4 regions of the Streptomyces sp. NPDC093801 genome follow, and region 2 is predicted to be linked to each of the others. Evidence: riboswitches for the same ligand, from Rfam matches in the RefSeq annotation. Region 2 holds a riboswitch; each other region holds the start of a gene.
The links. A riboswitch is a leader RNA that binds a small molecule or an ion and turns the genes downstream of it on or off. The one in region 2 is predicted to bind cobalamin.
Positions count from the first base shown of each region.

Region 1: linked by a shared signal. The riboswitch ahead of metE (5-methyltetrahydropteroyltriglutamate--homocysteine S-methyltransferase) and the one ahead of metE (5-methyltetrahydropteroyltriglutamate--homocysteine S-methyltransferase) in region 2 are both predicted to bind cobalamin.
Region 3: linked by a shared signal. The riboswitch ahead of AB0469_RS15895 (energy-coupling factor ABC transporter permease) and the one ahead of metE (5-methyltetrahydropteroyltriglutamate--homocysteine S-methyltransferase) in region 2 are both predicted to bind cobalamin.
Region 4: linked by a shared signal. The riboswitch ahead of AB0469_RS05980 (hypothetical protein) and the one ahead of metE (5-methyltetrahydropteroyltriglutamate--homocysteine S-methyltransferase) in region 2 are both predicted to bind cobalamin.

Region 1 covers NZ_JBFBDP010000002.1:329,311-333,455, forward strand. Annotated here, with positions in the region: gene AB0469_RS03365 (right-handed parallel beta-helix repeat-containing protein) at 1-864, shown strand, start outside; gene AB0469_RS03370 (hypothetical protein) at 861-1,598, shown strand; cobalamin riboswitch at 1,729-1,881, shown strand; gene metE (5-methyltetrahydropteroyltriglutamate--homocysteine S-methyltransferase) at 2,070-4,145, shown strand, end outside.
Region 2 covers NZ_JBFBDP010000001.1:356,315-360,459, reverse strand. Annotated here, with positions in the region: gene AB0469_RS01665 (hypothetical protein) at 383-661, opposite strand; gene AB0469_RS01660 (5'-nucleotidase) at 852-1,796, opposite strand; cobalamin riboswitch at 2,014-2,162, shown strand; gene metE (5-methyltetrahydropteroyltriglutamate--homocysteine S-methyltransferase) at 2,342-4,145, shown strand, end outside.
Region 3 covers NZ_JBFBDP010000012.1:86,873-91,017, forward strand. Annotated here, with positions in the region: gene AB0469_RS15880 (SsgA family sporulation/cell division regulator) at 113-520, shown strand; gene AB0469_RS15885 (hypothetical protein) at 613-1,128, shown strand; gene AB0469_RS15890 (flavodoxin family protein) at 1,138-1,848, opposite strand; cobalamin riboswitch at 1,939-2,168, shown strand; gene AB0469_RS15895 (energy-coupling factor ABC transporter permease) at 2,198-2,899, shown strand; gene AB0469_RS15900 (energy-coupling factor ABC transporter substrate-binding protein) at 2,896-3,243, shown strand; gene cbiQ (cobalt ECF transporter T component CbiQ) at 3,247-3,996, shown strand; gene AB0469_RS15910 (ATP-binding cassette domain-containing protein) at 3,993-4,145, shown strand, end outside.
Region 4 covers NZ_JBFBDP010000004.1:159,060-163,204, forward strand. Annotated here, with positions in the region: gene aceB (malate synthase A) at 1-1,092, shown strand, start outside; gene folP (dihydropteroate synthase) at 1,185-1,982, shown strand; cobalamin riboswitch at 2,064-2,211, shown strand; gene AB0469_RS05980 (hypothetical protein) at 2,352-3,848, shown strand.

The DNA.
Region 1 (4,145 bases), on a different contig from region 2:
GTCACCGCCCACGCCAACGGCCTCTACGGCATCTACGCGTTCAACGCCCGCAACGGCGTGATCGAGCACGACCACGCCTCGGGCAGCGCCGACTCCGGCCTCTACGTGGGCCAGTGCAAGCCCTGCAACGTACTCGTCCAGGACAACGTCGCCGACCACAACGCCATCGGCTACGAGGGAACCAACGCCAGCGGACCCGTCTGGGTGCTGCGCAACCGGTTCACCCGCAACCGGGTCGGCATGACCATCGACACCGACTACCAGGAGGCCTACGTACCCCAGACCGGCGGAGTCATCGCCGGGAACCTGGTGGCCGACAACAACGCCCCCGACACCCCCGAGCAGGCCGACGGCGGCTTCGGGATCGGGATCGGCATCGCCGGCGGCCAGCACAACACGCTCCGGCGCAACCGCGTCAGCGGCAACTCCCGCGCCGGCATCGTCCTCACCTCCCACGAGGACGTACCTCCCCTGGGCAACCGGCTCGAAGACAACACGCTGTCCGACAACGAGGTCGACATCACCTACCAGGCGTCCACCCGAGCCCCCGGAGAGGGCAACTGCCTGCACGGCAACACCCTGCGGCGCACCCTGCCCGACGACCTGACCCGCACCGCCCCCTGCCCCGGGGGCAACAGCCGCTCCTCCGCCGCGGCGCCCCCCACCCGCACCGCCCCGCCACCCGCCGGAGTCCCCTTCCTCGACGTCACCCCGCCCCCCGCCCAGCCGCAACTCCCCGGTGCCGGCGACGCGCCCGCCGAACCCGCGCTCCACCTGCCCGGTGACGTCCACGCCGACCGCGTACCCCTGCCCGCACCGGACCTGCTCGCCCCGCGTCCCCGCCGGAGCAGGACCGCACGATGACACCGCCACCCCGCCGCACCCTGCCGCGCCCCTGCGCCTACGGCATCACCCTGGCCCTCCTGACCGTCCTCGGCGTCTCCGCCTGCACCCGGGAGGAGCCGCGCCCCGCGCCCTCCGCGGCCGCCCCACCCGCCCTGACCACCCCACAGGCCGAACTGCTCGCCCTCACCCGGTTCACCAACTACCGGCGCGGAACGGCCCGGGTCAGCGCCGACATCCCCGTCCAAGGGAAGTCCGCCCGGCTCACCGGCCGCCTCGACTGGCGTCACGGGACGGGCCTGGCCCTCCTCCAGATCGACGGCGGCCCCCGCGACCAGGGCCGCCACCTCCTCAGCTGGAACCGCACGACCGTCTCCATGCGGCGCGACTGGACCGGCTCCCTCCCCGCCCGCGCACCCCGGGACGGCTGGACCGAGCACCCGCTCACGGCCCGGACGTCCACCGTCGACACCACGCTCCTCCTCCTGCTCGACCTGGCCGCGAACCGCCCCGACAACGCCCAGCTGCTGCTCCGCAGCGGCGCCCGCCGGCTCGGCTCCGAGCAGGTGGACGGCGTCCCCGTCACGGTTTTCGCCGGCCCGTCCGCCACCCCGTCCCAGGACGCCACCCGGGAATCGTCCCGGACCGTCCCGGGCCGCACCCGCTACTGGATCGACGCCGACGGCCACCTCCGCCGCTTCTCGGCCCACCTCGGCGGCGGCACCGACTGGCTGGTGGCGACCCTGTCCGCCTGACGCCCGCCCCACCCCCCCGGATGTCCCGTTCCACCGTCCGGAACGTGGATATGCCTGTGGGTCCCCTGGATCGAACCCGTAGGCTGGCCCGTGCAGCTGGTTCGCCCCGTCAGCCAGGCGGGACGCGTCGTAAGAGGGAACCCGGTGGGAATCCGGGACTGCCCCGCAGCGGTGAGCGGGAACGACCGCCGTCATACGCACTGGGACCGCCAGGTCCTGGGAAGCGACGGCCAGTAGGTGCCCGCCGGGAGACCGGCAGGCGTGCCCGCGAGTCCGAAGACCTGCCCGTTGCCCGTGCCCGGCCCCATGCCGTGCACGGACATCCCGGTGACCTCGTGGGCGGGTCGGCGTATACGGCGAGACGGTCGGCCACGCGTGCCGCGTGGGGTCGGGACCGTCCGTTTCCGGTACTCCTTCGCACCTTCGGGTCCCATCGGGATCTCAGGGATCCATCGCGCGAAGGAGATCTCCGTGACCACCGAGTCCGCAGCCGCGGCAGCAGGCGCCACCGTCCACGGCTACCCCCGCCAGGGCGGCAACCGGGAACTGAAGAAGGCGATCGAGGGCTACTGGAAGGGCCGCGTCAGCGCCGACGCCCTCCGCGTCACCGCCGCCGGACTGCGCCGCACCGCCTGGCAGCAGCTCGCCGCCGCCGGCCTCACCGAAGTGCCCACCGGGGACTTCTCGTACTACGACCACGTGCTGGACACCACCGTCATGGTCGGCGCGATCCCCGCCCGCCACCGGGCCGCCGTCACCGACGACGCCCTGGCCGGCTACTTCGCCATGGCACGCGGCACCCAGGACGCGCCGCCGCTGGAGATGACCAAGTGGTTCGACACCAACTACCACCACCTCGTCCCCGAGCTGGGTCCGGACACGGTCTTCAGCGCCGATCCGGCCAAGCAGGTCGCCGAGCTCGGTGAGGCCCTCGCCCTCGGCCACACCGCCCGCCCCGTCCTGGTCGGACCGGTCACCTACCTGCTGCTGGCCAAGCCGGCACCGGGTGTGGCGGCGGACTTCGAGCCGCTGACCCTCCTGGACCGGCTGCTGCCGGTGTACGCGGAGGTCCTCGCGGCCCTGCGCGCCGCCGGGGCCGAGTGGGTGCAGCTGGACGAGCCGGCGCTGGTGCAGGACCGCACCCCGGCGGAGCTGAACGTGGCCGCCCGCGCCTATCGGGACCTCGGCGCCCTCACCGAGCGGCCCAGGCTGCTGGTCGCCTCGTACTTCGACCGGTTGGGCGAGGCGCTGCCCGTCCTGGCGAAGGCGCCCGTCGAGGGCCTGGCCCTCGACTTCACCGGCCCGGCCGCCCGCAACCTCGACGACCTCGCGGCCGTCGGCGGACTGCCCGGAAAGCGCCTGGTCGCCGGGGTCGTGGACGGCCGCAACATCTGGGTCAACGATCTGCAGAGGTCGCTGGCCACCCTCGGCACCCTGCTGGGCCTGGCCGACCGGGTGGACGTGGCCGCCTCCTGCTCCCTGCTGCACGTCCCGCTCGACGCGGCGGCGGAGCGGGACGTCGACCCGCAGATCCTGCGCTGGCTGGCCTTCGCCCGGCAGAAGACCGCCGAGATCGCCACCCTGGCCAAGGGCCTGGGGTCCGGCACCGCCGCGGTGGCCGGGGAACTCTCCGCGAACCGGGCCGCCCTCGTCTCCCGTGCGGCGTCCCCCCTGACCCACGACCCCGCCGTCCGCGCCCGCACCGCGGCCGTCACCGCCGCCGACGCCCGCCGCCCCCAGCCGTACGCCGAGCGCACCGCCGCCCAGCGGGCCCACCTGGGCCTGCCGTTGCTGCCGACCACCACGATCGGGTCCTTCCCGCAGACCGACGAACTGCGCGCGGCCCGCGCGGACCTGAGGGCCGGACGGATCGACACGGCCGGATACGAGGCGCGCATCAGGGGTGAGATCGAGGAAGTGGTCGCCTTCCAGGAGAAGGCCGGTCTCGACGTCCTGGTGCACGGCGAGCCCGAACGCAACGACATGGTGCAGTACTTCGCCGAGCAGCTCACCGGCTACCTGGCCACCCGGCACGGCTGGGTGCAGTCCTACGGCACGCGCTACGTCCGCCCGCCCGTGCTGGCCGGGGACGTCTCGCGGCCCGGGCCGATGACCGTCCGCTGGACCTCGTACGCCCAGTCCCTGACGGCCCGGCCGGTCAAGGGCATGCTCACCGGGCCGGTCACCATGCTCGCCTGGTCCTTCGTACGCGACGACCAGCCGCTCGGCGACACCGCCCGCCAGGTCGCCCTCGCCCTGCGGGACGAGGTCGCCGACCTCGAGGCGGCCGGGACCGCGGTGATCCAGGTGGACGAGCCCGCCCTCCGCGAAACACTGCCGCTGCGGTCCGCCGACCGCGCCGGCTACCTGGCCTGGGCCACGGAGGCCTTCCGCCTCACGACCTCCGGTGTCCGGCCGGACACCCAGATCCACACCCACATGTGCTACGCCGAGTTCGGCGACGTCGTGGGGGCGATCGACGACCTCGACGCCGACGTGATCAGCCTGGAGGCGGCCCGCTCCCACATGCAGGTCGCCCGCGAACTC
Region 2 (4,145 bases):
AAGCGCGCCGGCTTCCCGGCCGGGCAAAGCGGCGCACGGCCGTCCTGCGCGAGTACGAGGAATTCAATTCCGAGCGACGCAGGGGGATTCCTCCCGTGCTGTGGCCGTTCTTCGCGCCGGACCCGGACCGGTACTACCGATGGCGGGTCCAGCTGGATTGCGCTTGCAACAAGGAGCTGATTTCGCCGGACGACCGCACCCCGCCGAGCGAGAGGCAGTGGCGCGGCCTTGGGGACGGTGAAGCATTGCCGCAGGGACAGGTGTACTGCCGGCACGATGATTCCGTCGATGCCCCCTACCGCGACATCATTGAGTGGGGAGCCCGACGGGAGGTGAGGCCAGCACGCCAGCCCGGCGGGCCGCCGCATTTCGGGCCTGAATCTCACGCGGATTGCTCCCCGCCACCGTGGTGCCGGTCTTCGGCGGCGCTGCGCATGTGGGCGGCGACGACCTTGCCAAGCCGCCGGTACACCGACATCGGCTCGATGAAGCCCCGCTCCTCGCACACCTCCGCGCACGAGAGCCCGCGAAGAGGCACGGGCAACCGTCGGTCGCTGAGGAGTTGTTCGAGCAGGACGGCCCCGCCGGCCACTCCGAGGTCATGCTTCGTGAGATCCAGTGGCTGGCCGAAGCCTGCGAGCCCTACGTACCGGTTGGGCATGCTGGCCTCCGCTCTTCACGCGACCACGCAGGGTCGCTGCTCTGATCCGGCCCATTCCCCCGGTGCAATGCGATGGTCCGAACTCCGATCGTGACAGGAACCACTGACAGCCACGCCGCCCGGACGCGAGGCAGGCTTTGCCTGAGCTGGCTCGACCCGCCGTCAGCAGCCGGCTGCAACAGCCCGCGTTTCATGCCGGCCCCGACGGATGAGCGTTGACGACTCCGAACGGCACGTGGACGCTCGGGGTGGCCGGTGCCGTGCCGTTCAGGTGGGAGACCTGGTCGTCGAAGAAGATGTGCGGGTCGAGGGCGCTCATCACGGCGGCCTTGTCGATGCCGCCGAGGAAGAAGGCGTCGTTGACGCGCAGGCCCCACTGCTTCAGGCTCCGCACGGCACGTTCGTGTGCGGGGGCGTCCCGGGCGGTGACCAGGGACACCCGGAGACGGGGCTGGTAGGCGGGATCCTTGTGGCGCTCCTCCTCTTCGCGACGCTGGATGCGGTTGATGCCGGCAAGGAATTCTTTCAAGGGTCCGGGGTCGTGAGGGGTGGTCACATTGAGGACCTCGTACGCGCGGAACCCCTCGATGCCGACCGTGCGGAAGACCTGCTCGGAGGAATCCCCGGCCAGTACGCCGTCGAAGTCGAAGGCGATGCGGAGTTCCTGGTCGGCTTCGTCATCGACCCGCTCCGTCGCGAGTACGTGTCCCGCCGGCATTCCGTCGGTCACCGCTTCCCGAACATCGGATCCGTTGGCCGAGAGGAACAAGGACATGTTCAAGGCGGGCATGAAGCGGTGTGACGGCCGGCCCTGCTGGAAGACGGCCCGACTGATGTGCAGGCCGTGCGCCGCGATGGAGCGCATGACGCGGAGTCCGGTATCCGGGTCGTTGCGCGACAGGATGATGACCTCGACCAGTGGATCGGAGGGATCCGCGAGGTCGTTGAGCGACAGCAGGCGCCGGACGAAGGGGAAGGCCACTCCCTTGGTCAGGATGTCGTCCACATGGTCTTCTTGGTAGGACCGGTACGCGTCCTCGCCCTGTTCCCGGAAGACCGTGTCGCAGTCGGTGAGGTCGAAGAGGGCGCTCGAGGCGATCCCGATGACGAGGCGGTCGGACAGGTCGTACTTCATCTCGCCCCCTGCTGGCACACGTGCAACATTGAGAGGGTTATCGCCTGTTTGAATATGCCGAAAACATGTGCGATCTCTGCTCGGTGACCAGCTGCGCTCCGGGCGGCTGTGTCTCGTTCGCTCGTCCGAATAATGGACGGCGGTCGTCGCCCAGCGGGCGCACGGCCTAGGCTGGCCGGGCAGCTGGTTCGCCCCGTCCGCCAGGCGGGATGCGTCGTAAGAGGGAACCCGGTGGGAATCCGGGACTGCCCCGCAGCGGTGAGCGGGAACGACCGCCGTCATACGCACTGGGACCGTGAGGTCCTGGGAAGCGACGGCCAGTAGGTGCCGGCCCAGTGGCCTGCGTGCCCGCGAGTCCGAAGACCTGCCCGTTGCCCGCACGCGGACGATTCCGTGTGCGGACATCCCGGTGACCTCGTGGGCGGGTCGGCGTACAGAGCGAGAACGGCCGGCCGTAGGGGTCGGGGCCGTCCGCTTCCGGTACCCCTTCGTGCCTGACGTGTCCCATCGGGATCTCAGGGATTCATCTCGCGAAGGAGATCTCCGTGACCACCCAGTCTGCAGCAGCGGCAGCAGGTGCCACCGTCCACGGCTACCCCCGTCAGGGCGGGAACCGTGAACTGAAGAAGGCGATCGAGGGCTACTGGAAGGGCCGCGTCACCGCCGACGCCCTCCACGCCACCGCTGCCGGCCTGCGCCGTACCGCCTGGCAGCAACTCGCCGCGGCCGGCCTCACCGAAGTACCCACCGGGGACTTCTCGTACTACGACCACGTCCTGGACACCACCGTCATGGTCGGCGCGGTCCCCGCACGCCACCGGGCCGCGGTCGCCGCCGACCCACTGGACGGCTACTTCGCGATGGCCCGGGGCACACAGGACGTGCCGCCGCTGGAGATGACCAAGTGGTTCGACACCAACTACCACTACCTGGTCCCCGAGCTGGGGCCGGACACCGTCTTCACCGCCGACCCCGCGAAGCAGGTCGCCGAGCTCGGAGAGGCCCTCGCCCTCGGTCACACCGCCCGTCCCGTCCTGGTCGGTCCTGTCACCTACCTGCTGCTGGCCAAGCCTGCACCCGGCGTGGCGGCGGACTTCCAGCCGTTGACCCTGCTCGACCGGCTCCTGCCCGTATATGCCCAGGTCCTGGCAGCCCTGCGTGCCGCCGGCGCCGAGTGGGTGCAGCTGGACGAGCCCGCCCTGGTGCAGGACCGCACCCCGGCCGATCTCAACGCGGCCGCCCGCGCCTACCGTGACCTGGGCGCACTCACCGACCGGCCCAAGCTGCTCGTCGCCTCCTACTTCGACCGGCTCGGGGAGGCCCTGCCCGTCCTGGCGAAGGCGCCCGTCGAAGGCCTCGCCCTCGACTTCACCGGCCCGGCCGCCGCTCAGCTCGACGACCTCGCGGCCGTGGGCGGACTGCCCGGCAAGCGCCTGGTCGCCGGGGTCGTGGACGGCCGCAACATCTGGGTCAACGACCTGGAGAGGTCCCTGACCACCCTCGGGACCCTGCTCGGCCTGGCCGACAGGGTGGACGTGGCAGCCTCGTGCTCCCTGCTGCACGTCCCGCTCGACGCCGCCGCGGAACGGGACGTCGACCCGCAGATCGTGCGCTGGCTCGCCTTCGCCCGGCAGAAGGCCGCCGAGATCGCGACCCTCGCGAAGGGCCTCAGGTCCGGCACCGCGGCGGTGGCCGGTGAGCTCTCCGCCAACCGGGCCGCCCTCGCCTCCCGGACAGCCTCCCCCATCACGCACGACCCGGCCGTCCGCGCCCGTACCGCGGCCGTCACCGACGCCGACGGCCGCCGCGCCCAGCCCTACGGCGAGCGCGCCGCCGCCCAGCGGGCCCATCTGGGTCTGCCCCTGCTGCCGACCACCACGATCGGTTCGTTCCCGCAGACCGACGAACTGCGCGCGGCCCGTGCCGACCTGCGGGCCGGACGGATCGACCCGGCCGGGTACGAGGCCCGCATCAAGGGCGAGATCGAGGAGGTGATCTCCTTCCAGGAGAAGACCGGTCTGGACGTCCTGGTGCACGGCGAGCCCGAACGCAACGACATGGTCCAGTACTTCGCGGAGCAGCTGACCGGCTACCTCGCCACGCAGCACGGTTGGGTCCAGTCCTACGGCACCCGCTACGTCCGCCCGCCGGTGCTGGCCGGGGACGTCTCCCGGCCCGATCCGATGACCGTCCGCTGGACCTCGTACGCGCAGTCCCTGACGGCCAAGCCGGTCAAGGGCATGCTGACCGGGCCGGTCACCATGCTCGCCTGGTCCTTCGTGCGGGACGACCAGCCGCTGGGCGACACCGCCCGCCAGGTCGCGCTCGCCCTGCGGGACGAGGTGAACG
Region 3 (4,145 bases), on a different contig from region 2:
AAGGGGTCCCAGGGCCCGCCCGGGTCGGGACCTTCGGCCCCCGGGTGAGGGGCGCTCGGTGCACTAGCGTGCTGCGGGGGGCGCTGTTACCCCGCGAAGAGAGGCAGCCGCCATGGCCATCACCGAACACCGTGTACTGCCGATGCGGCTGGAGGCCGCACCGACGGCGGTCCCCCTGGAGGGCGTCTTCGTCTACCGCACGGACCGGCCGTACGAGGTCGCCGTGGAGTTCCGGGGCGGCGGTGCGCGCATAGCCCGCTGGGTGTTCTCGCGGGAGCTGCTGATCGACGGGCAGACCTCCGCCACCGGGGAGGGCGACATACAGGTGTGGCCGCGCTGGACGGGCACCGAGCCGCGGGTCCTGCTGGCCCTGACCAACGGCGAGCACGGCTGCGTGGTCTCCGTGCGGGCCAAGGACCTGCGCGGGCTGTGCCGGCGGATGACCGAGCTGGTCCCGCGCGGGCAGGAGCACCGCCACTACGACCTGGACGCCGAGCTGAGCGCGCTGCTGACCTTCTGAGACCGCCGGGCCGCCCCGTGCAACCACACGGCCCCCGGGAATGTCCTACCGGATGACAGTCGGTTCCCGTCTCAGAGGATCGGGGGGACGCCATGCGTCACCACCCGCACCGCCGCCGGATCGTGGCCCTGGCCACGGGTGCCCTGCTCACCGCAGGGCTCGCGCTCGCCGCACCGGCCTCGGCCGCCGTCCCGGCGGCCGTCCGCTCCGCCACCCCGCTGGTCGTCAACGCCCGCTGGGGCGGTCACTGCACGTACGACCGGATCGTCGTCGACCTCCAGGGCTCCGTGCCCCCGTTCACCGTCACGCCCGTCTCCCAGCTGGTCTACGACGGGTCGGGCAAGCCCGTGCCGCTGCCCGGGAAGTACTTCCTGCAGATCCGCCTGCACCCCGCCGCCGGCCACGACGACGCGGGCAACAACGTCTACCTGGGGCCCAGGCTCCAGCAGATCGGCCTGAGCAAGCTCAAGGGCCTCGCCCTGACCGGCGACTACGAGGGGTACGTGACCTTCGGCGCCGCCTTCGAGACCAAGCCCGCCTACAGCACCTCCGTCCTGCACGCGCCCGAGCGGCTCGTGGTGGACGTGGCACACCCGGACACCTGCTGAGGACCCTCCCTAGCGGTGTTCCGGGTTCGGGAAGTCGAAACGGCAGCCGGCGTCCCACGCGGAGCGCTGGTTGCCGTGGGCGGGGACTCCACCGGCGCGCTTGAGGAGCGCCGCGAGGTGCATCAGGTTCCACGACATGAAGGTCGTGTTCCGGTTGGTGAAGTCGTTCTCGGGGCCGCCGGAGCCCGGGTCCAGGTACGAGGGACCCGGCCCCGCCTCGCCGATCCAGCCCGCGTCGGCCTGCGGCGGGACGGCGTAGCCCAGGTGCTGGAGGCTGTAGAGGACGTTCATGGCGCAGTGTTTGACGCCGTCCTCGTTGCCGGTGATCAGCGCCCCGCCGACCCGTCCGTAGTACGCGTACTGGCCCTTGTCGTTCAGCAGCGAGGAGCAGGCGTAGAGCCGCTCGATGACCTGCTTCATGACGGAGCTGTTGTCGCCGAGCCAGATCGGGCCGCAGAGCACGAGGATGTCGGCGTCCATGATCTGGCTGTAGAGCACCGGCCACTGGTCGCTCTCCCAGCCGTGGTCGGTCATGTCGGGCCAGACGCCGGTGGCGATGTCGTGGTCGACGGCGCGGATCAGCGAGGTCCGGGCCCCCGCGGACTCCATGACGGCGCGGCTCTTGGAGATCAGCCCCTCGGTGTTGCTGGTCTCGGGCGAGCGCTTGAGGGTGCAGTTGACGAAGACGGCGGACAGGTCGGAGTAGTCGAAGTCGGGCACGCCCCCACCCTGCGGGCCGGCCGCCGGCCCCGCCAGCGCTCGGCGCCCGTCCGGGGGAGGAAACGGAATTCGGCCATCCGATCGGCCGGATCGGTCCGGGTTGATACCGGTCCGTGCGGACGACTAGGGTCAGCTGGCCTTGGTGTTCGGGAAACCGGTGGAAAACCGGTGCGGCCCTCGCCACTGTGATCGGGAAGTCCAGCTCCACCCCCTTGCGGGAGCCACTGGGACCGCACGGGAGACCGTACGGACCCGGGAAGGCGGAGCCGGGGCGGCAGTACCCGTCAGCCAGGAGACCGGCCGGGGCGCGTACGTCCATCCACGAGGTGCTGGAGAGGTCTCCCAACTCATGCACATAGCCGAGGGGTTCCTGCCCCCGCTGCACGCGGCCGCCTGGGGCGCCGCGTCCGCCCCGTTCGTCGTCCACGGGGTCCGCGCCCTGACCCGCGAGGTGAAGTCCCACCCGGAGAGCACGCTGCTCCTCGGCGCGTCGGGAGCCTTCACGTTCGTCCTGTCCGCCCTGAAGATCCCCTCGGTCACGGGCAGTTGCTCGCACCCCACCGGGACCGGGCTCGGGGCCATCCTGTTCCGGCCGCCCGTCATGGCGGTGCTCGGCACGATCACCCTGCTGTTCCAGGCGCTGCTGCTGGCGCACGGCGGCCTCACCACCCTCGGCGCCAACGTCTTCTCGATGGCGATCGCCGGGCCCTGGGCCGGGTACGCGGCCTACAGGCTGCTGCGGAAGTCCGGTGCGCCGCTGATGGTCACGGTCTTCTTCGGGGCCTTCTTCGCCGACCTGGTCACCTACTGCGTGACCTCGGTCCAGCTGGCCCTGGCCTTCCCGGACCCGGCGAGCGGGTTCCTGGGCTCCCTGGAGAAGTTCGCGGGCATCTTCGCCCTCACCCAGATCCCGCTCGCGGTCAGCGAGGGGCTGCTGACGGTGCTCGTGATGCGGCTGCTGATGCAGTCGAGCAGGTCGGACCTGGTCCGGCTCGGGGTCGCGAAGCTGACCGGCGGCGAGCGGACCGGGCAGGAGGCGACCGCCCGATGAACAGGAACGCCAAGATCAACAGCCTGTTGCTGCTCCTGGTGGCGGCGCTGGCCGTGCTGCCGCTCGCACTGGGGCTCGGCGAGGGCAAGGAGGAGCCCTTCACGGGCGCCGACGCCCAGGCGGAGTCGGCCATCACCGAGCTGAAGCCGGACTACGAGCCCTGGTTCTCCCCGCTGTACGAACCCCCCTCGGGCGAGATCGAGTCCGCGCTGTTCGCCCTCCAGGCGGCCCTGGGCGCGGGCGTGCTCGCGTACTACTTCGGGGTCCGCAGGGGCCGCCGCCAGGGCGCGGCGCAGGCCCTCGCGCAGGCGCAGGCCCCCGCCGAGCCCACGCGGGAGCCGTAGCCGGTGCTGCCCATCGACGTCGCGGCGCACAGCAGCCGCTGGCGCGGCCGCCATCCACTGGAGAAGGCCCTCCTGGGGTTCGGGCTGACCGTCACCGCGGTGTGCCTGCCCCCGTGGCCCGGCGGGCCGCTGGTGGCCGCCGCGACCCTGGCCGTGCTGCTGGGGCCCGCCGGGGTGGCCGGACGGCAGCTGTGGCGGGCCTTCCGGGTCCCGCTGGGGTTCTGCGTCACCGGGGCGCTGCCGCTGCTGGTGTCGGTGGGCGGCCCGGACGGGTTCCTCGCGCCCGCCCCGGACGGGCCCCGGCACGCGCTGGACCTGCTGCTGCGCACCTCGGCCGCCTCCCTCGGGGTGCTGCTGTTCGCCTTCACCACACCGGTCTCGGACGTGCTGCCCCGGCTGGTGCGGGCCGGGGTGCCCGCGCCCGTGGTCGACGTGGCCCTCGTCATGTACCGGATCGGCTTCCTGCTGCTGGACTCCCTGGCGCAGGTCCGCCGGGCCCAGGCGGCCCGGCTCGGACAGGCCGGGCGGGCGGCCGCCTGGCGCTCGGTGGCCGGGCTCGCGGCGACCTCGTTCGTCCGGGCCTTCGACCGCGCCGCCCGGCTCCAGAAGGGGCTGGGGGGGCGCGGCTACGACGGCGCGCTGCGGGTGCTGGTCCCGCCGGCGGCGCTGTCCCGGCGGTTCCTGGCGGCCGCCGCCGCCCTGCTGGCCGTCCTGGTCGCGGGGACCCTCGTACTGAAGGAGCTGGGGCTGTGACCCCGTTGGTGGAGCTGGTCGGCGCCGGGTACGCGTACGAGGACGGGCCGGCCGTGCTGTCGGGCGTGGACTTCGCCATCGCCGAGGGGCGGGCGCTGGTGCTGCTGGGCCGCAACGGCAGCGGCAAGACCACGCTGATGCGGCTGCTG
Region 4 (4,145 bases), on a different contig from region 2:
CGTGGCTGGCACCTGGAAGAGGAACACCTGGCGGTCGAAGGCCGGTTCCTGTCGGCGTCCCTGGTCGACTTCGGCCTCTACTTCTTCCACTGCGCTCAGCACCGGATCGACAGCGGCTCCGGCCCGTACTTCTACCTCCCCAAGCTGGAGAACCGGTACGAGGCGCGACTGTGGAACGACGTGTTCCTCCTTGCCCAGGACCTCCTCGGCATCCCGCGCGGCACGATCCGAGCCACCGCCGTCATCGAGACGGTCACGGCCGCGTTCGAGATGGAGGAGATCCTCTACGAACTGCGCGAGCACAGCGCCGGCCTGAACGCCGGTCGCTGGGACTACCTCTTCAGCTTCATCAAGACCTTCGGCCACCACCCTCGCTTCCTCCTACCGGATCGCACCGAGATCGCCATGACCGCTCCGTTCATGAGGGCGTACACCGAACTCCTCGTCCGCACCTGCCACCGGCGCGGCGCCCACGCGATCGGCGGTGTCGCCGCCCACGTACCCGACAGGGCCCCCGCGGCCGACCAGGCCGTGCTGGCCAAGGTGAGCCTCGACAAGGAACGGGAGGCCGCAGACGGTTTCGACGGGGCCTGGATCGCCCACCCCGCCCTTGTACCCGTCTGCCGCAAGGTCTTCGATCGAGTCCTCGCCGACCGCCCGCACCAGATTCACCGCGCGCTCGGCGACGTGGAGGTGAGCGCGGCCGATCTGCTGTCCGTACGCCGCTCCACCCTGCCTCCGTCGAGGGAACAGGTTCGGTCGAACGTGTCTGTTGCACTGCGGTACTTCGATGCCTGGCTACGCGGACAGGGGGCCGTCGCTCTGGACGGGCTGCTGGAGGACACGGCCACGGCCGAGATCGCCCGAGCCCGGATCTGGCAGTGGACTCGGCATCGCCTGATCTCCCAGGAGGAACTGCGCGGTCTGATCGACAACGAGTCCGCCACCCTGACCCGAGAACAGCCCGGCGCACTGGTTTCCGAGGCTCGTGAGGTCCTCGAACGGTCGATCTCGACGCGTGAGTTGCCGGCCTTCTTCACCCCCGAGGCGTACCGCCGCCACCTGGTCCGCCACGCGGCGGTGTCGTCATGAGTTCGTTCAGCGCCCGGACGGGTACATCGCGCGCGAGCAGCCTTGAGGAAAGCGTCGTCGCGGGTTTGCCGAACTGGGACCGGTGCGCGGTCATGGGCGTGGTGAACGTGACCCCTGATTCGTTCTCCGACGGCGGTTACTGGTTCGACACGGCAACCGCGGTCAAGCACGGTCTGGATCTCGCGGCTGAAGGCGCCGATCTGGTCGACGTCGGTGGCGAGTCGACGCGCCCCGGGGCCTCCCGCGTCGACGAGGAGGAGGAGTTGCGGCGCGTCATCCCGGTCGTTCGGGACCTGACGGCCGAAGGTGTCCTGGTGTCCGTCGACACCATGCGCGCTTCTGTCGCCGCACGGGCAATCGACGCCGGCGCTGTCCTTGTCAACGACGTCAGTGGGGGCCTGGCAGACCCCGCCATGGTCCCGGCCGTGGCAGCCGGCTGCGTGCCCTTCGTGGTCATGCACTGGCGGGGGTTCAGCCACGACATGAACAGCCGCGCGGTGTACGAGGATGTGGTGCGGGAGGTTGTCACGGAACTCGGAGCCCGTGTCGAGGCTGTGGTTTCCGCCGGCATCCCTCTGGAGCGGCTGGTGGTCGACCCGGGGCTGGGCTTCGCCAAACGAGCTGAGCACGACCTCAGTCTGGTCGCCGGCCTGGCCGAGGTGTGCTCGCTGGGCCGTCCCGTACTGGTCGCGGGCTCCCGGAAGAGATTCCTCGGACACGTCTTGGCGAACGCGGACGGCACACCGCCACCCGCACACGGGCGGGACGCCGCCACTGCCGCGCTCTCCGCGATCGCCGCCTATCAGGGAGCTTGGGCCGTCAGGGTCCACGACGCCCGTGCGACGGCGGACGCGGTCAGGGTCGCTCGCGCGATCGCTGCGGCCCGCTGAACAGCCCCAGGTCCAGCCGGGCGCGTGTGGCGCGTACCGCACCTGACAAGGGTGGCGGCGGTGGCGCAAAAGTACGTAGCATGCGGTCGTTCCACTCGCAGGTGGAACGACAACTGAATGCCTATCAATTGGGGAAAGCCGGTGTGAATCCGGCACTGACCTGCAACCGTAAGTGGCAGAAAATCATCTGTCACGAGTCGGATCACCCATTGCGTAGGTGTACCGCTTCCCACTGTCATGGTCTGCAGCACGAAGCCCGGCAACTGCCCTGGACCCTGCCCCATTCGTTTCCGAATGCACGGCAGGGTTTCCTCCTGCGACAGCCCTCCGGGAGCCTGTTGCCGGCCTCTTCTCGAAGGGATCTGCGCCATGCTCGGCGTCAGACCACCGGTCAAGATTGGCGCCGCTCTCGGCGCCGGGGGCTCGTTCCTCGCCGCCTGCCTGATCACCCTCACGCCCAGCGCGGCCGCAGCACCCCAGCCGGACACCGCCACGGCCGCTGCCCGCTGGCAGGCCGGCGAGCTCGAGAACGGCGGGATACCCGGCTTCTCCCCCGGGCAGTCCGACTGGGGCCTGACCATTGACACCCTTATCGCCCTCAAGGCCACAGGGGCGGACGAGAAGGCCGCCGCGGAAGTCGTCGCGAACCTCAAGACGCACGTACGCGACTACAACAGCAACGACGCCTGGGGCGAACCCGGCCAGCGGGTGTCGGGCGCCACCGCCAAGCTCCTGTACGCGGCCGTGGCTGCCGGGGAGGACCCCACCAAGTTCGGCAAGTACGACCTGCGCCAGGAAACCCTCGACCTGATCGCAGGGCCCGGCTCGGGTGCGGAGAAGGGCCGGGTGAAGGACAAGATCACCTCTGGCGAGGACAGCAGCAACACGTTCGGCCAGTCCCTGGCCGTCCTCGGTCTCGCACGCAGCGGGGACGTGCCGCAGAGCACCGTCGACTTCCTGATGGACCAGCAGTGCGCCGCCGGCGGCTTCCGCCTCTACCCGTACGCCTTCGGCAGCACGAAGGTGACCGGGAACTGCGATGCCCAGGGTGCCGACGCGATACTCGACCCCGATTCGACGGCCATGGCCGTGCAAGCTCTGCTCGCGGCGGCGGACGATGGTGTCGAAGGCGCCGCCTCGGCGGCGAAGAAGGGCGGTGACTGGCTGGCCAAGGTTCAGCAGGCCGACGGTTCGCTGATCGGGTCCGGCCCCACTGCCTTCCCCAACGCGAACAGCACGGGCCTGGGAGGCCAGGCACTGGCGGCCACGGGCCACCAGGAGGCCGCGGACAAGGCTGCTTCCTGGATCAAGGCTCGCCAGATCAGCGCGGCCAACGCGGGCGCAGCGTCGGCAGAGATCGGTGCCATCGCCTACAACGACGAAGCACTGGACGGGGCCAAAGCCGACGGCATCCCGGAATTCGGGCGCGACCAGTGGCGCCGGTCCACCCCGCAGGCTCTGCTGGCGCTGGCACAGGTCCCGCTCGCGAAGATCGGCCTCACCGACCAGAAGCCGAGCCCCGACCCGAGCGGCAAGCCGTCGGGGGACCCCTCCAAGAGCCCCAGCGGCAAGCCGTCGGTTGACCCCTCGAAGAGTCCCTCCGGAACCCCGAGCGGAAGCCCGTCCGGCACTGCGAGCGGCGGCGCCTCCCCCACCCCGAGCGGCACCCCGTCCGCGGGCGGATCCGCCGGCCCGGCCTCCACGACAGGCACGGTGCCGAACGGCTCCGCCGCCAGTGGCGGGAGCGGCCCTCTGGCCAGCACCGGCAGCAACGCCCTGCTCCTCGGGGGCACGGCAGTTGCACTGACCGCGGGCGGCTACACCGCGCTCCGCACTGCCAAGCGCAAGCGGGGGTCACACGCGTGACGCTCAAGGCGCCGCGCTGACACAGTTTCCGGTCCGGGGCGCTCACTCTGGCCTTCGGCTCCGCCGAGATCCGTATGGCTCCACGCGGATCTCATACTCGGTCGAGCGCGACAAGGGCACCCCGGGCCACTGCTCAGAAGGCAATGGCGTCACCGTGGTCGATCGGTGGTGCCGGCCTGGTCTGCGGCCCCGGCTCAAGCCTCCCGCTGGTCGCCGTATCCCTGCTCGTGCCTGGGCTGTTGAAGGCCGGCTCTCCGTCCGTGGCCGCCGTTATCGGCCGCGTTGTGTCGGCCACCC